DNA from 3 places in the Dysgonomonas sp. genome. Region 2 is predicted to be linked to each of the others. Evidence: riboswitches for the same ligand, from Rfam matches in the RefSeq annotation. Region 2 holds a riboswitch; each other region holds the start of a gene.
The links. A riboswitch is a leader RNA that binds a small molecule or an ion and turns the genes downstream of it on or off. The one in region 2 is predicted to bind cobalamin.

Region 1 (4,295 bases), on a different contig from region 2:
TCGAGTGCATCTATAATCCCTACCATTGGAGTGACATTTGAATTCTAAAAATTAGTAAGATTAATTCATTTTAAAAGATTTATCTTTGTAATATAAAATAGCCTTCTCTTTGCATTGATATGTATTGTGCAACATTCACTCATATTTTAGATTATCTATTTTACATATATAAAGATAAATGTTTTATAAAAAAATTATTCCAATAAAGGCTCTACAAGATTACATCCAATATTTTTGGATATTGGAGGACTTTAAGAATAATTCTAGTGATAAATGTTTTAAGATTATCCCGGATGGACTACCGGCATTAATATTCCAACAAGAACCAAACTTGTTTTTTGATAAAAAGGGACATGCGTTACCTCAATTGTATTTATATGGGCAATATTCTAAATATACGGAACATACAGTTAGTGGATACTTTAGCGTTATTGGCGTATATTTGCAACCAACAGCTTTAAAAACAATTTTTGGATTAGATGCTTTTGAGTTAAATCATCAAAATATTTCACTTGAAGACATTGTGAGGGATGCTATTCTTGAGCAACTTGTTAACGCAATTTCTTTAGAAGAAAAAATAAGCCTAATCTCTTCTTTCTTCCTTAAGCAAATAGAAAGAGTCAAAAATAATCATAAAAAGTTGGTGCATGCTTCGACATTATTACAAAATGGAAAAACTCTTAAAGAAATCCAATTAGAAATGAATTTGTCGGAGCGAACATTAGAAAGAATTATAAAACAGTCTGTTGGATTATCACCAAAGATATTTTCACGGATTATGCGTTTTCAAGACGGTTTAAATTGTTTGCGTCAGACAAATTTTGAAAATTTTACAGAACTTGCTTATCAATATGATTATTTTGATCAATCGCACTATAACAGAGAATTTAAAGAATTTACAGGAACTAATCCTAGAAACTTCATACTAAACTCAAAAGAGTATTTAGCTAACTTTCCTCAATGGCTTATCTAGAATTTGCTAGCGATGTATTCTTTCTACAATTCAATTTACGAGAACTATTGTATTTCTTTTTCTGAGAGTTGTCGGTTTTATCCAATTTCAAATAATACACTACCTATACTTTTGCATTACAAAAGAAATACCGCTTTGGTATTAGGATTGTTTATTTAAAGAAAAATTGAAATGAATAGTGATAAAATCAAAAGAGTCGTCAGATTAAATCCTGAAAATATTTCAAAGCCTGTTGGAAAATATTCACATGTGACTATAATTCCTAAAAATTCAACTCTATACACTTTCTCCGGACAGATTGGAACTGATAATTATGGAGTTATTCCTGATAGTATGAATGAACAGGTATACAATACTTTTAGGAATATTGAACAAATTCTGGAAAGTCAGAATTTAACTTCCGACGATGTTATAAAAGTCAATATCTGGGCTACAGAAGATATTGATTGGGATTTTTTTGACGCAAGATGGGGAAATTTATTTGGTACAATATACCCATCTATGACTATTGCTTATGTGAAGGCATTGGGTTTACCAGAGCTTAAAATTGAAGTTGAAATTTGGGCTTCAAAATAAAAAAATATTAATACCTTTGCAGTCAGATTTCGGTATTGCAATTTCAAAATCGTGAAGTTGTAATAAAAGGGAACCCGGTGTGAATCCGGGGCTGTACCTGCAGCTGTAATTTCTCATAAAATCGGTTGAAAATTCCATGCCACTGTTTCGAAAGAAATGGGAAGGCTTTTAACCGGAGGATAGCCAGAAGACCTGCCAGATCTGACAAATAAACACCAAGCTTCCAGGGATAGGAGTGGTTGTGCAATACATTTTGTATTCATTGCTATTTTATTAATTTTCAGGAAACTCGTTGTTTTATTTTATTAGTTTTTTACAATAATAAAATAAGATATGAGGCATTACATATTTTTGAAGGCAGTATTGGTATGCTGCGGAATATACGAACATACAAAATCCGTATCTCTAAACATATTTATTGTAACTACTACAGGTATTCAGTTGCTTACCTTTTGTTGAATTAAGCAGATTGCAACTATAATAATTAAAAATAAATATGTCTGATTTCGTTACATTTGTATCTCTTGGGCCAGGTGATGCCGAACTTATAAGCCTAAAAGCCTTAAAAGCTTTGCAACAAGCAGATATTATTCTCTGCCCCTCGACTGTTTCACCAGTCGGAAATATGTTATCTCGTAGCCGTGATATTTTATTGGAACTGAATATTAATGATTCTGTTATTTCTCTTTTTGATGTACCTATGAGTAAAGACCGATCGCAGGCTATACTCTGTTATAAGGAAGTTGCTGAGCTTATAGAAAAGCATTATGAGAAAAGATTAAAAATAGTTGTAGTAGCAGAAGGAGATGCAGGATTTTACTCTTCAACTCATTATATATCAGATAATCTTATATCAAAAAATATTCCAACAGAACGTATTGCCGGCATCCCGGCGTTTATTGCCTGTGCAGCTCTTGCCAATATCCATATAGCCAAACAAGAAGAAGAATTACATATCATTCCCGGGATAATATCATCTAATGATTTAAATAAAAGAATAGAAACCGGAAACTCTATCGTGATAATGAAACCTTCTCAATCGGAACAGGCTATAAAGCAGACAATATCTTTAATAGAAAAAACAAAAATACATTATTTTGAGAATGTAGGAATTAAAGAAAAAGAATTCTATACGCAGGATATACATGAAATAATAGATCGTAAATTTCCTTATTTCTCACTATTAATAATTACAAAAGAATAATCTGAATGAAGAAACTACTTTTTATCTTATTTACTCTGGTTATTGCATTTTCGGGCTGTAATCAAAATAAGAATGCAAAAACTATCGGAGAGCGGAACACTGCAGATTCTATGAATATTAAATATGCCAAAGGCTTCAAAGTGACTAGCTCCGAAAACTATAAATTAGTTGATATAACCGATCCATCCGGGGAGAGCGATATGCATTACAAATATGCTCTGGTCAATAGAGGGAGCAACAAAGAGGGCATACCTACTGATTATCAGATAATAGAAATACCTGTCCGCAGTGTAATTTGCATGACCACACTGCAACTATCAAACTTTATTAAGCTCAATGCATTGGATAAGGTTGTAGGGATAACTAGCACTCGCTTTCTTTTTAATGAACAGATGAATAGACAGCTCAAAGAAGGCAAGACCAGTAAAATTGGTATAGAAGGTGAATTTGATAATGAGGCAATTCTCGCCCTAAATCCGGATATTATACTTGTTTCACCATTCAAAAAAGGGGGATACGATGCGATTCGAAACCTGGATATACCATTAATTAGTTTTTTAGGATATAAAGAAAGTTCTCCTTTGGGACAGGCTGAATGGATTAAGTTCATTGCTATGCTATTAGGAATAGAAGAACAAGCCAATAAACAGTTTGACGATATAGAAAACAAGTATAATAAATTAAAAGCATTGTCTGCTTCTGTTTCGGAACGTCCCACAGTGTTGAGCGGTGAATTACATTCGGGTAACTGGTATGTAGTTGGAGGAAACAGCTATCTGGCACAACTATTCAGAGATGCAGGAGCCGATTATTTTATGAAAAATGATAACGAATCCGGAGGTTTTTATGTCGATTTCGAGACTGTTTATTCGCAGGGGGCAAATACTGATTACTGGCGGATGGTGAATAGCCACGATGGAACATTCACTTACGATGCTTTGAAACAAAGTGATGCTCGGTATGCAGATTTTAAAGCTTTTAAGGATAAAAAGCTTATATATTGTAATCTGCGAGAGAAACCTTTCTATGAAAATACTCCTGTAGAGCCCGAAGTTGTTTTAGCCGATTTGATAAAAATATTTCATCCGTCATTGTTACCCGAATATGTTCCTGTTTATTACGAATTACTTAAATAAATGAAACGTCCCCTGATAGTTTTTGCACTAATTTCTACCTCTATACTCGTTTTCTTCATTCTGAATCTGGTATTGGGCACAATTTCCATACCGGTAGGTTCAGTTTGGAATATTCTATTCGGAATAAAGGAAGAGTCTATAATCTGGGAGAATATTATCTGGAAATCTCGTTTTCCTCAAACTATTACAGCCTTAGTAGCTGGCGCCGGACTATCTATTAGTGGATTACAGATGCAGACACTATTTCGAAATCCATTAGCCGGACCTTCCGAACTTGGAATTAGCTCAGGTGCAAGTCTGGGTGTAGCTTTTATTATCCTACTTTCAGGTAGTGTCGGAGGAACAGCACTGATCAAGATGGGATTGTTTGGCGAGATAGCAATATCTATAGCGGCAGTAGCAGGTG
Region 2 (4,295 bases):
TCTCCTGCATCTAATCGGTTTTTATAATATTTGTAAAGGATTTGAGCAACAGCATCGACATCTTCCTCTGTTTCGAGCAAGCAAGAACTTTTAGCTACTTTAACGTTAGGAAAAGGAATCATAAAGTTTTTCTTCACATCCGTGTTCATTAGGCTAAGGTATTCTTCTCCTGGAATAATATGTAGTGATTGTATATATACATTTTTATAACCTGCTTTACCGATTGCGCTTAGCCATAGATCGGGTTGAGAATAAGCTTTACCAATCTGCGCATACACACGAGAAATTATAGTACGAGATGTAAATGACATATAGATGTCTGTATTAGGAAAGGCTGCCTGATAATCTTTTATAATTTGATCATAAGTAGCTTGAGGCTGTTCGTAAGTACTACCGAAAGAGCAAAGGAGTAAGGCTGTTTCGTTCTTTTTATTGATTACAACAGCATTTCTATCGTCTTTCTCATCCTCGTTATCATTTGAACAAGCGCTGAAAAATCCTATAGAAAGGATCATGGAAAATGTTAGAAGATTCTTTAAGAATTTGTTCATAATAAATAGTTTTAAAATAATTATTTGTTTGGATTTTGAAATTTTACGATAATAGAAGTGTAGAAATTCCGACCGGGGGACGTTGTCCCTCTATTATGTCCGAAAGGACTCCGATCGACATAATTGAATATGTTATCTACTCCGATATTGATATCTAATTTTATTTTTTTAGAATCAAGAAAAGAATGCGATGTGTTGACTCTCCAAATCTGATAGCCCATTGTATCTCCGTCTGTTGTATAATAGCGTTTTGATTGGTAACGTCCATTCAGACTAAGTCCTAATTTATATTTCTGCCACGGTTTAAACCATGAAATACGAATGTTTGCATTATGTCGTGAAGTGCCGTTTATATATACATATTTCATGTAATCGTTTGCCGTTTCATCATCTGTACGTTGACCTTTAGCATCCAGATAACTATACCCCCCTCCTATTTTTATATTCATTGGCAATTCGGCGTCAAAAGTGAAATCCATACCATAAATCCGCCCTTTTGCCAGATTAACGTATTTCATGGTTTCCTCCACCAACTGTAGTTTGTCTTCATAAGAAGTTTCTATTGTCTGAAGAGAAATCATATTCCTTATATTATTATGATAGGCGGTTACACTTGCATTAAAACGAGGTAAATGATATTCGATATTTAATGCATAATAATCCGACTTTTGAGCTTTTAGATTGATATTTCCATAATAAGCTTTGTATTTACTCATTATGGTAGCATAATAGTGATAATACAACTCCTTTATAGTGGGAGCCTTAAACCCATTAGAATATGTTCCTCGAAAATTAAAGTTATGAAACTTGTACAAAGCCGAAACTTTAGGTGTGAATGTTTGGCCAAATTCCCAGTGTTGTCCGAATCGGATTCCTGCTGTTATATTAAATCGATCTGTCACATTCCATTCATCCTGAGCATATGCCGATACAGAGTAAGCTGCAGCTTTATTTCCTTCAAGACGATAAGGTGATACCAGCCGATCCCCAATATATTCGATTCCTGTGTTTAATGTATTTTGTTCATCTAGGTAAAATACACCTTTCAAATTACCCAATACACGCCGTTGGGATGTTTGAAGGATGCGATCTCCTGAATAGTAAACAATACGGTCTCCGTTCTCATCAAAATAGTCTGTGTATTCACGACTTGTATAGTCATAAAAATAATCGTATTTGTCAAATGATAAGTCAAATGTAAGGTAATCTTTATTTTGCATATTGTATTTTCCTCCTGTACTATAGGACTGATTCCTATAATAAAAGTCATACAACCGCCACTGAGGAATACCCGTAGGACGATAAGTCCATTTTTCATAAAAAGAAGCACTCGTATTTAATGTGAGTTTATCAGATACCTGATACGATAAATCTTGTGAAATAGTATAATCCGTAGAGCGATTTACTGTTTTTGTAACACTGTTTTCATAGAGTTTGCCTCTATACCATTCTTGAGTTGTATTCTGCCAACCATCAGTATGACTCAAAGAAAATGAAGTATTCGAACTCCACCTTTTATGCTTTAATGCAAAAATATTACTTTGATCTAGATCTCCATATTTGCCTATGCGGGAAGTATTAGAAATACTGAGTTTATCTTTGTTCTTTTTAGTTATGAAATTTATAACACCACCGATTGCATCTGAACCATATAATGAAGAAACTGCTCCTTTTACAATCTCGATCCTCTCAATATTGTTCATATTGATACGGCTTAAATCGTTTTGCCCGCCAATGTCTCCATTTAGCCTTTTTCCGTCTATAAGAATAAGTATGTAATCATTCTTCAGACCATTGAGTTGAATATTACTCCCCATGTCACTCCGGTTAAAAGTAATAGAAGAAGACAAGCCTCCCAATACATCCTCAATATCACGCCCCGCATATTCCTTTAAAGCTCCTCCTGAAATCACTTCAGTTTGTACAGGCGCATCTTTAATGTAATGTTCAGTACCAGTACCGGTAACAACAACTTCTTTTAGAGAAACAAATTTTACAACATGCCGAGTCGTATCGGCAATTTGTGCAATTAGCAATTGACAGCAAAGAAATACAGCTGTCAATAATAAATAATACCTCATATCTTATTTTATAATTCTTTAAAAATTAATAAAATAAAACATCGAGTTTCCTGAAAATTAATAAAATAGCAATGTATACATAAAGTATCCACAACCACTCCTATCCCTGGAAGCTTGGTGTTTATTTGTCTTTTGGCAGGTCTTCTGGCTCTCCTCCGGTTAAAAGCCTTCCCATTCTAGCAAAAAGAACAGTGGCATAGAATATTAACCGATATAACGCGAGGAATTACAGCTGCAGGTACAGCCCCGGATTTTCACCGAGTTCCCTTTCATCAGGATATGAAATATACTGATTACCAAATCTGGCACAAATGTAAATAAATGTTTTTTAATGAAAAAAGAAAATAATGATTGTATTTTATTCTCGGTTTAGAAATTTTAATGCTTCAAAATAACGGTTATTGAATTATTTGCTTCATTTGGGTTATATTTTCCTTTTCCAATATTAACAAATGGAATCTTTTAATTCTTTTATTTTTATATAATTTCTGCTTAAAAGATAAATTGATTGGACTATATTTACCTTTCGAATTAAAAGAAGATGAATAGTCCAAAAAGATGAACTTAAAACTATTACATACCAAATTAAACAGATCTGGCGATAAGGCCATTTATATACAGATAGCTGATTTGATAATAGAATCGATTAAGAGTGGCGTACTGAAGGCTGGAGAAACAATGCCTAGTACGCGGCATATGGCTGCTGAATTATCAGTTAATCGCAATACAGTTGTTCTGGCATTTGATATCCTTATTAATGAGGGTTGGATTATCTCAGAGGAAAGAAAGAAAACTTATGTATCAAATAAAATACAGATATAATCGCGAAAATGAAAAATACAGTTTTTCAAAATAAAAAGTACAAAAAAAAGCAAATCACATCTAAATAATATAGACATGATTTGCACAAAGATAATTATTAAAATAGCATTCAAACGCTAATTAAACAGTAAATAAATAGATTGCAGTTACAACACTACCAAAAAAAGTAGATAACAATTCGTATAAATCAAATTGAGACTTTTTTATGTACTTATCATATAATTCCTTAATTAAACCAATGCAAAACCCAATCATCAAAGCATAAAACCAAGTTGGCGCAATACAAGCTATCCAACCTCCAGCTAGGAAATGAAGTACATTATCTATACCTACCTTATTTAAAATTGTTATTTGTAAATCTTTCATTATTCTATCTTTTATCAACGTTAATAAATAGCATACAATCAGGTATCGTAATTGGTGACGCTGATGTGTTTGTGATAAAAACTTCTACGTTATTATTACTTGGCACATTACCAGCTATAGACAGATTTGCAATCCCGATGCTTAATGATGCTTTTACAAAGTCTCCCAATGAAGTATTAGTCACAGCCTGTACTATCCTCTTTGTTGCTCCCGCTGCAAGTGTACTAGTTGGTAGCGCATAATTAAGAAATGGTTTAGGGAGGTTGTTAGACAAAGACATATTTGGAGGCGTAACCCCGACTGAAACAGCCGATGTAGTAGAGTTATTATCCGCAAATAAGAAATAACCTAAATCCTGTCCATTTATAAACCTACATAAAGCCTCACTTTGTAGCGTTGTATTACCTTTTACAAATACGTTTCTTATGAAACCAGTTGTTGATACAGCATTCTTGTAAGCCATAAGGAAAACGAA
Region 3 (4,295 bases), on a different contig from region 2:
AATCTATAATCTTTCCGGCTTTCAATCGTTCTTGGATATAAGGCAGGTCTATATATTTGGCCTGACAGACCCCTGTTATACGATGCTGTTCATCTATTTCTTGCAACATACTACATTGAATCGTAGAAAAAGCGATCACAGTTTGCAATGGTACTTTTACTATAGTTCCTTCAGGCAGGTTCTTCGGAATTTCTTTATCACGATCAATTAATATATATCGATAGAGAGTGCGCACAGTATCCCAAGGGTCACGTACGGTTACCAATTTGTAATCTTCATATTGTTCTACATTGAATCCACGAGCATGTCTTAGCTGATATTTTTCAACATTTTCATTCTCCTTATTCCCGATCGAAGAACAGGAATAAAGAGTTGAGCAGAAAACAAAGAGATATAATAAGTTTGAAGATTTCATAAACAGTCTTACTTACTAAACTTAATTTTCAGGCTGGCATAAAATGTACGTCCGGGAGATAAAGTCGCATAATTGCGGTTGAAAGGTTTATCATCTACAAAGTCAAAGATATTTTCAATACCTAAACCCGGTTCAAATACAAGGCCATTTATACTCTTGAATGTATGACGTGTAGCAAAGTTCCACAATTGATAAGCACGTGCATCATCACCATCGTCATAATATCTACGGCTTTGCAGGCGTCCGTTTAAATTAAAATTTGACTTGAATAACCCGAAATCTTTAAACCAATTCAGGTTAACATTTCCTGTATGACGACTTATACGTTGAAGACGCTTTCCTGTATCGAGGTCTTTGGCATTCACATAACTATACCCTCCTCCTAAAGTAAGGTTATAACCAAGGTATGAATTAAAAGTAAAGTCTACGCCTTGAATACGAGATCTTCCGATATTATGATACGATGATTTCTTATTATATCCTTCAGCTATTTCTTCGGGTGTTAATTCGATTTCATATGTATCGATCTTATTTTTCAGATTGTTAATATAGCCTGTAACAGTCAATGAAAGGAAATCTTTTATATATTCAGCATTGACAGAGTAATAGTTTGAACTTTCAGGCTTCAGATCTTTATTCCCTACACTTAAAGTGGTTTTACCTTTGCTCGTAACTTCAGTTTTCATGAATAGCTGCTTCAATTCAGGAGTTTTGAAACCTGTAGCATATGATACTCTGAAATTGAAATCATGAAGAGTATACATTGCGCTGACTTTAGGTGTAACCCTGTTTTTGAAGGTTTCATTATATATATATCTGACTCCGGGAACAATATTCAGCTTTCCGAAAAGATTTATTTCATCCTGAGCATAAAAAGCCAATGTATAAACATTTCTGGAACCTCCGATGCTATCTGCCGGAGCATATAGGTTGTCTACCTTGTACTCCGAACCGACAGTTACTTTATTGAACTTTCCGGCGTTGAATGTACCTTTCAGATTTATATTATTGTACTTCTGCCTTCTCACAAATTCTTCATCTCCGGGCATAAATGTGACACCGTTTTTGTCTTTGGTTTCTTTCAGGTAAGCTTTAAAATATTCGAAACGGTCGGTATTCCAGTCTAATGTAATCAAACCATTATTTTTCAGTAAATACTTTGCACCGGCACCAAACGAATAGTCGACGTATTTCATATCGAACCCATAAGCACTTACGGGGCGTTTAAATTTTTTGTCGAAAAGGCTTCCCTCTACATACATGCTCAATTCTTTTGTCGCCTTATAACCAAAACGTTGGCTAAAAACATCGGAATAGAAGCGTAACATAGCTTGTTTATCCGTATCTATTTCTTTATCGTTTATTATTTCCTTTTTATTTAGTTGCCATCCGTCAGCCTGATTCCGCTGAAAAGAAGTAGACGAAGAGAAGCCCCCTACATTCAGATATAGGTTAGCATTTTGAGTAAATTGTCCATACTCTGAGAAGCGTGTCTCGGTTGAAAAATTCACTAAGTCTTTTGGTTTATTGGTTATAATATTAATAACTCCCGCTATTGCATCCGAACCATACAAAGAAGAAGCAGCTCCTTTCAGAACTTCTATCCGCTTGATATTTCCCATATCAATGCGGTTTAAGTCTACGTTACCTCCGACATCGCCACCAAGTTTTTTACCATCAACTAACACAAGTATATATCTATTGCTTAATCCATTCAGTTGCATGTACGATCCCATTGCATTAGGAGTAAATGACATGGAAGGATTCAGAGCAATCATAGCGTTTTCGAATGTAGGAATATTCGTGTTTTGGAGTTCTCTCTGAGAAATAACATCTATTGCAACGGGTGAGCTTTTAAGTTTGTTGATTGTGCCGGTACCTGTTACTACTACTTCATTCAGTTTAAGAGGAGAATGTTTCATCCGAATAAGGATGTTGTCATTAGATCTGTTTATTGTCTCACGAGCTCCATTATAATCCAGTGCACTAATTCTTAGAAGATTATTACCTTCCGGGATTTTTTCAAGACTAAACTCACCCTTCAAATCTGTGGATGTTCCAATGGTTGTGTACTCAATCCATACGCTGGCACCAGCGATCGGCTTTTCATTTTCATCAACGACTCTTCCGCGCAAGCTCAACTGAGCGAACGAAATACTTGCAATACAGCATAGCAATGCTGTTAGCATAATTCTTAGTTTCATTAAAAAAGAAGTATAATGTTAGTTAATTATATTCCTGACCCCGGGAATATCTATTAATTTATGCTAGGCAGGTTTCCTGACTTGTTCCATTTTGAGAGGCCTTCCCATCATTGTGACAGTGGCAGTGGTGATACTCAAAATTTTATGGAATTCACAGTAGCGGGCACTGTTTCGGATTCTGACCGAATTCCCTTTTATGCAACAGACGAATGTCTGAATACATCACCTAAGCGGCTTCAAAGGTAATTGAAAAAAAATAGGATTAAAAAGAATTCTTAAAAAATATATTTTCTTGGTAAAATTCATTTCATTGATGGCTTTTTATACTTTTGCTGAAAATAAAACCAGATTACTCATGAAAGTGATTTCCAGTTTTCTCATAGCTGCGCCAAGCTCAGGTTCAGGAAAAACAACAGTTACTTTAGGCTTATTAAGAGCATTAAAGAATAGAGGTCTTAAGGTACAACCATTTAAGTGCGGACCTGATTATATAGATACGAAATATCACGATATGGCTTCTGGCAATAAATCTGTCAATCTGGATTTATTCTTATCATCAGAGAATCACGTCAGATATCTGTACTCAAAATACGCATCAGGAAGTGATGCTTGCATTACTGAAGGAGTGATGGGGCTATTTGACGGATATAACAAAATGAAAGGAAGTAGTGCCGAAATTGCAGGATTATTGGATATCCCTGTTGTTATGGTTATAAATGCCAAATCTATGGCATATTCAGCAGCTCCATTATTGTATGGATTCAAAAAGTTTTATGAAAAGATAAATGTTATAGGAGTAATTTTTAACTATGTAGGATCCGAAAGCCATTATAAATTTCTCTCGGATGCTTGCCACGATGTTGGTATAGTTCCACTAGGTTATCTGCCTAAAAATGAAAATCTCAGTGTGCCTTCACGTCATTTAGGATTAAGTATCGATCAAGATTTTCTTTTAGATGACTTTGCTAATATTGCCGCATCAATTGTGGAAAAACATATTGATATTGATATATTGTTATCACATACGCAAGTTGAGTTAGGAAATTCAGAACCGCAGCAAATTAACGAACATGCTTCTCGGGATCTGAAAATAGCAGTTGCAGCCGACGAAGCCTTCAATTTTATGTATCATGAAAATATAGAATATTTAAGAAAAATAGGAGAGGTGACCTTCTTTAGTCCTTTAACAGACAAATATTTGCCAAAGTCAGATTTTGTTTATTTCCCGGGAGGATATCCTGAATTATATGCAAAACAGCTAAGCGAAAATAAACTGCTACATAAGGCTATTATGGATTATGCGGAAAATGGAGGTAATATTCTTGCAGAATGTGGTGGAATGATGTATCTGTCTTCATCTATCGCAGATAAGGATGGGATAGAATATCCAATGGTAGATATTTTCAAGCAAAAGGCTTCAATGGAAAACATGAAACTTAAATTAGGATACCGTCAATTTGAATATAATTGTATAGCTGTTAGAGGACACGAATTTCATTATTCACATATTGAAAATAACATGGAAAGTATAACACAGCAGTATAATGCAAAGGAGGTTCCAGTGGATACAAAGCTATTACGCTACAAAAATGTAATTGCAGGATATACTCATATATATTGGGCTGAGATGGAGGATTTGTTACATTTATTTAAGTGATAAAAGTGTAGTTTGTATC

Region 1: another riboswitch for cobalamin. It lies ahead of PKC55_RS11020 (precorrin-2 C(20)-methyltransferase); the one in region 2 lies ahead of PKC55_RS07370 (TonB-dependent receptor plug domain-containing protein).
Region 3: another riboswitch for cobalamin. It lies ahead of PKC55_RS10960 (TonB-dependent receptor); the one in region 2 lies ahead of PKC55_RS07370 (TonB-dependent receptor plug domain-containing protein).

What each region holds. Positions count from the first base shown of each region.
Region 1 covers NZ_DAOKYH010000008.1:60,908-65,202, reverse strand. Annotated here, with positions in the region: gene PKC55_RS11035 (TonB-dependent receptor) at 1-48, shown strand, start outside; gene PKC55_RS11030 (DUF6597 domain-containing transcriptional factor) at 179-973, shown strand; gene PKC55_RS11025 (RidA family protein) at 1,145-1,549, shown strand; cobalamin riboswitch at 1,562-1,763, shown strand; gene PKC55_RS11020 (precorrin-2 C(20)-methyltransferase) at 2,046-2,753, shown strand; gene PKC55_RS11015 (ABC transporter substrate-binding protein) at 2,759-3,889, shown strand; gene PKC55_RS11010 (iron chelate uptake ABC transporter family permease subunit) at 3,890-4,295, shown strand, end outside.
Region 2 covers NZ_DAOKYH010000004.1:135,825-140,119, forward strand. Annotated here, with positions in the region: gene PKC55_RS07365 (sirohydrochlorin cobaltochelatase) at 1-551, opposite strand, end outside; gene PKC55_RS07370 (TonB-dependent receptor plug domain-containing protein) at 572-2,632, opposite strand; cobalamin riboswitch at 2,750-2,948, opposite strand; gene PKC55_RS07375 (GntR family transcriptional regulator) at 3,191-3,454, shown strand; gene PKC55_RS07380 (hypothetical protein) at 3,575-3,820, opposite strand; gene PKC55_RS07385 (hypothetical protein) at 3,825-4,295, opposite strand, start outside.
Region 3 covers NZ_DAOKYH010000008.1:43,178-47,472, reverse strand. Annotated here, with positions in the region: gene PKC55_RS10965 (ABC transporter substrate-binding protein) at 1-415, opposite strand, end outside; gene PKC55_RS10960 (TonB-dependent receptor) at 424-2,619, opposite strand; cobalamin riboswitch at 2,669-2,864, opposite strand; gene PKC55_RS10955 (cobyrinic acid a,c-diamide synthase CobB) at 2,975-4,276, shown strand.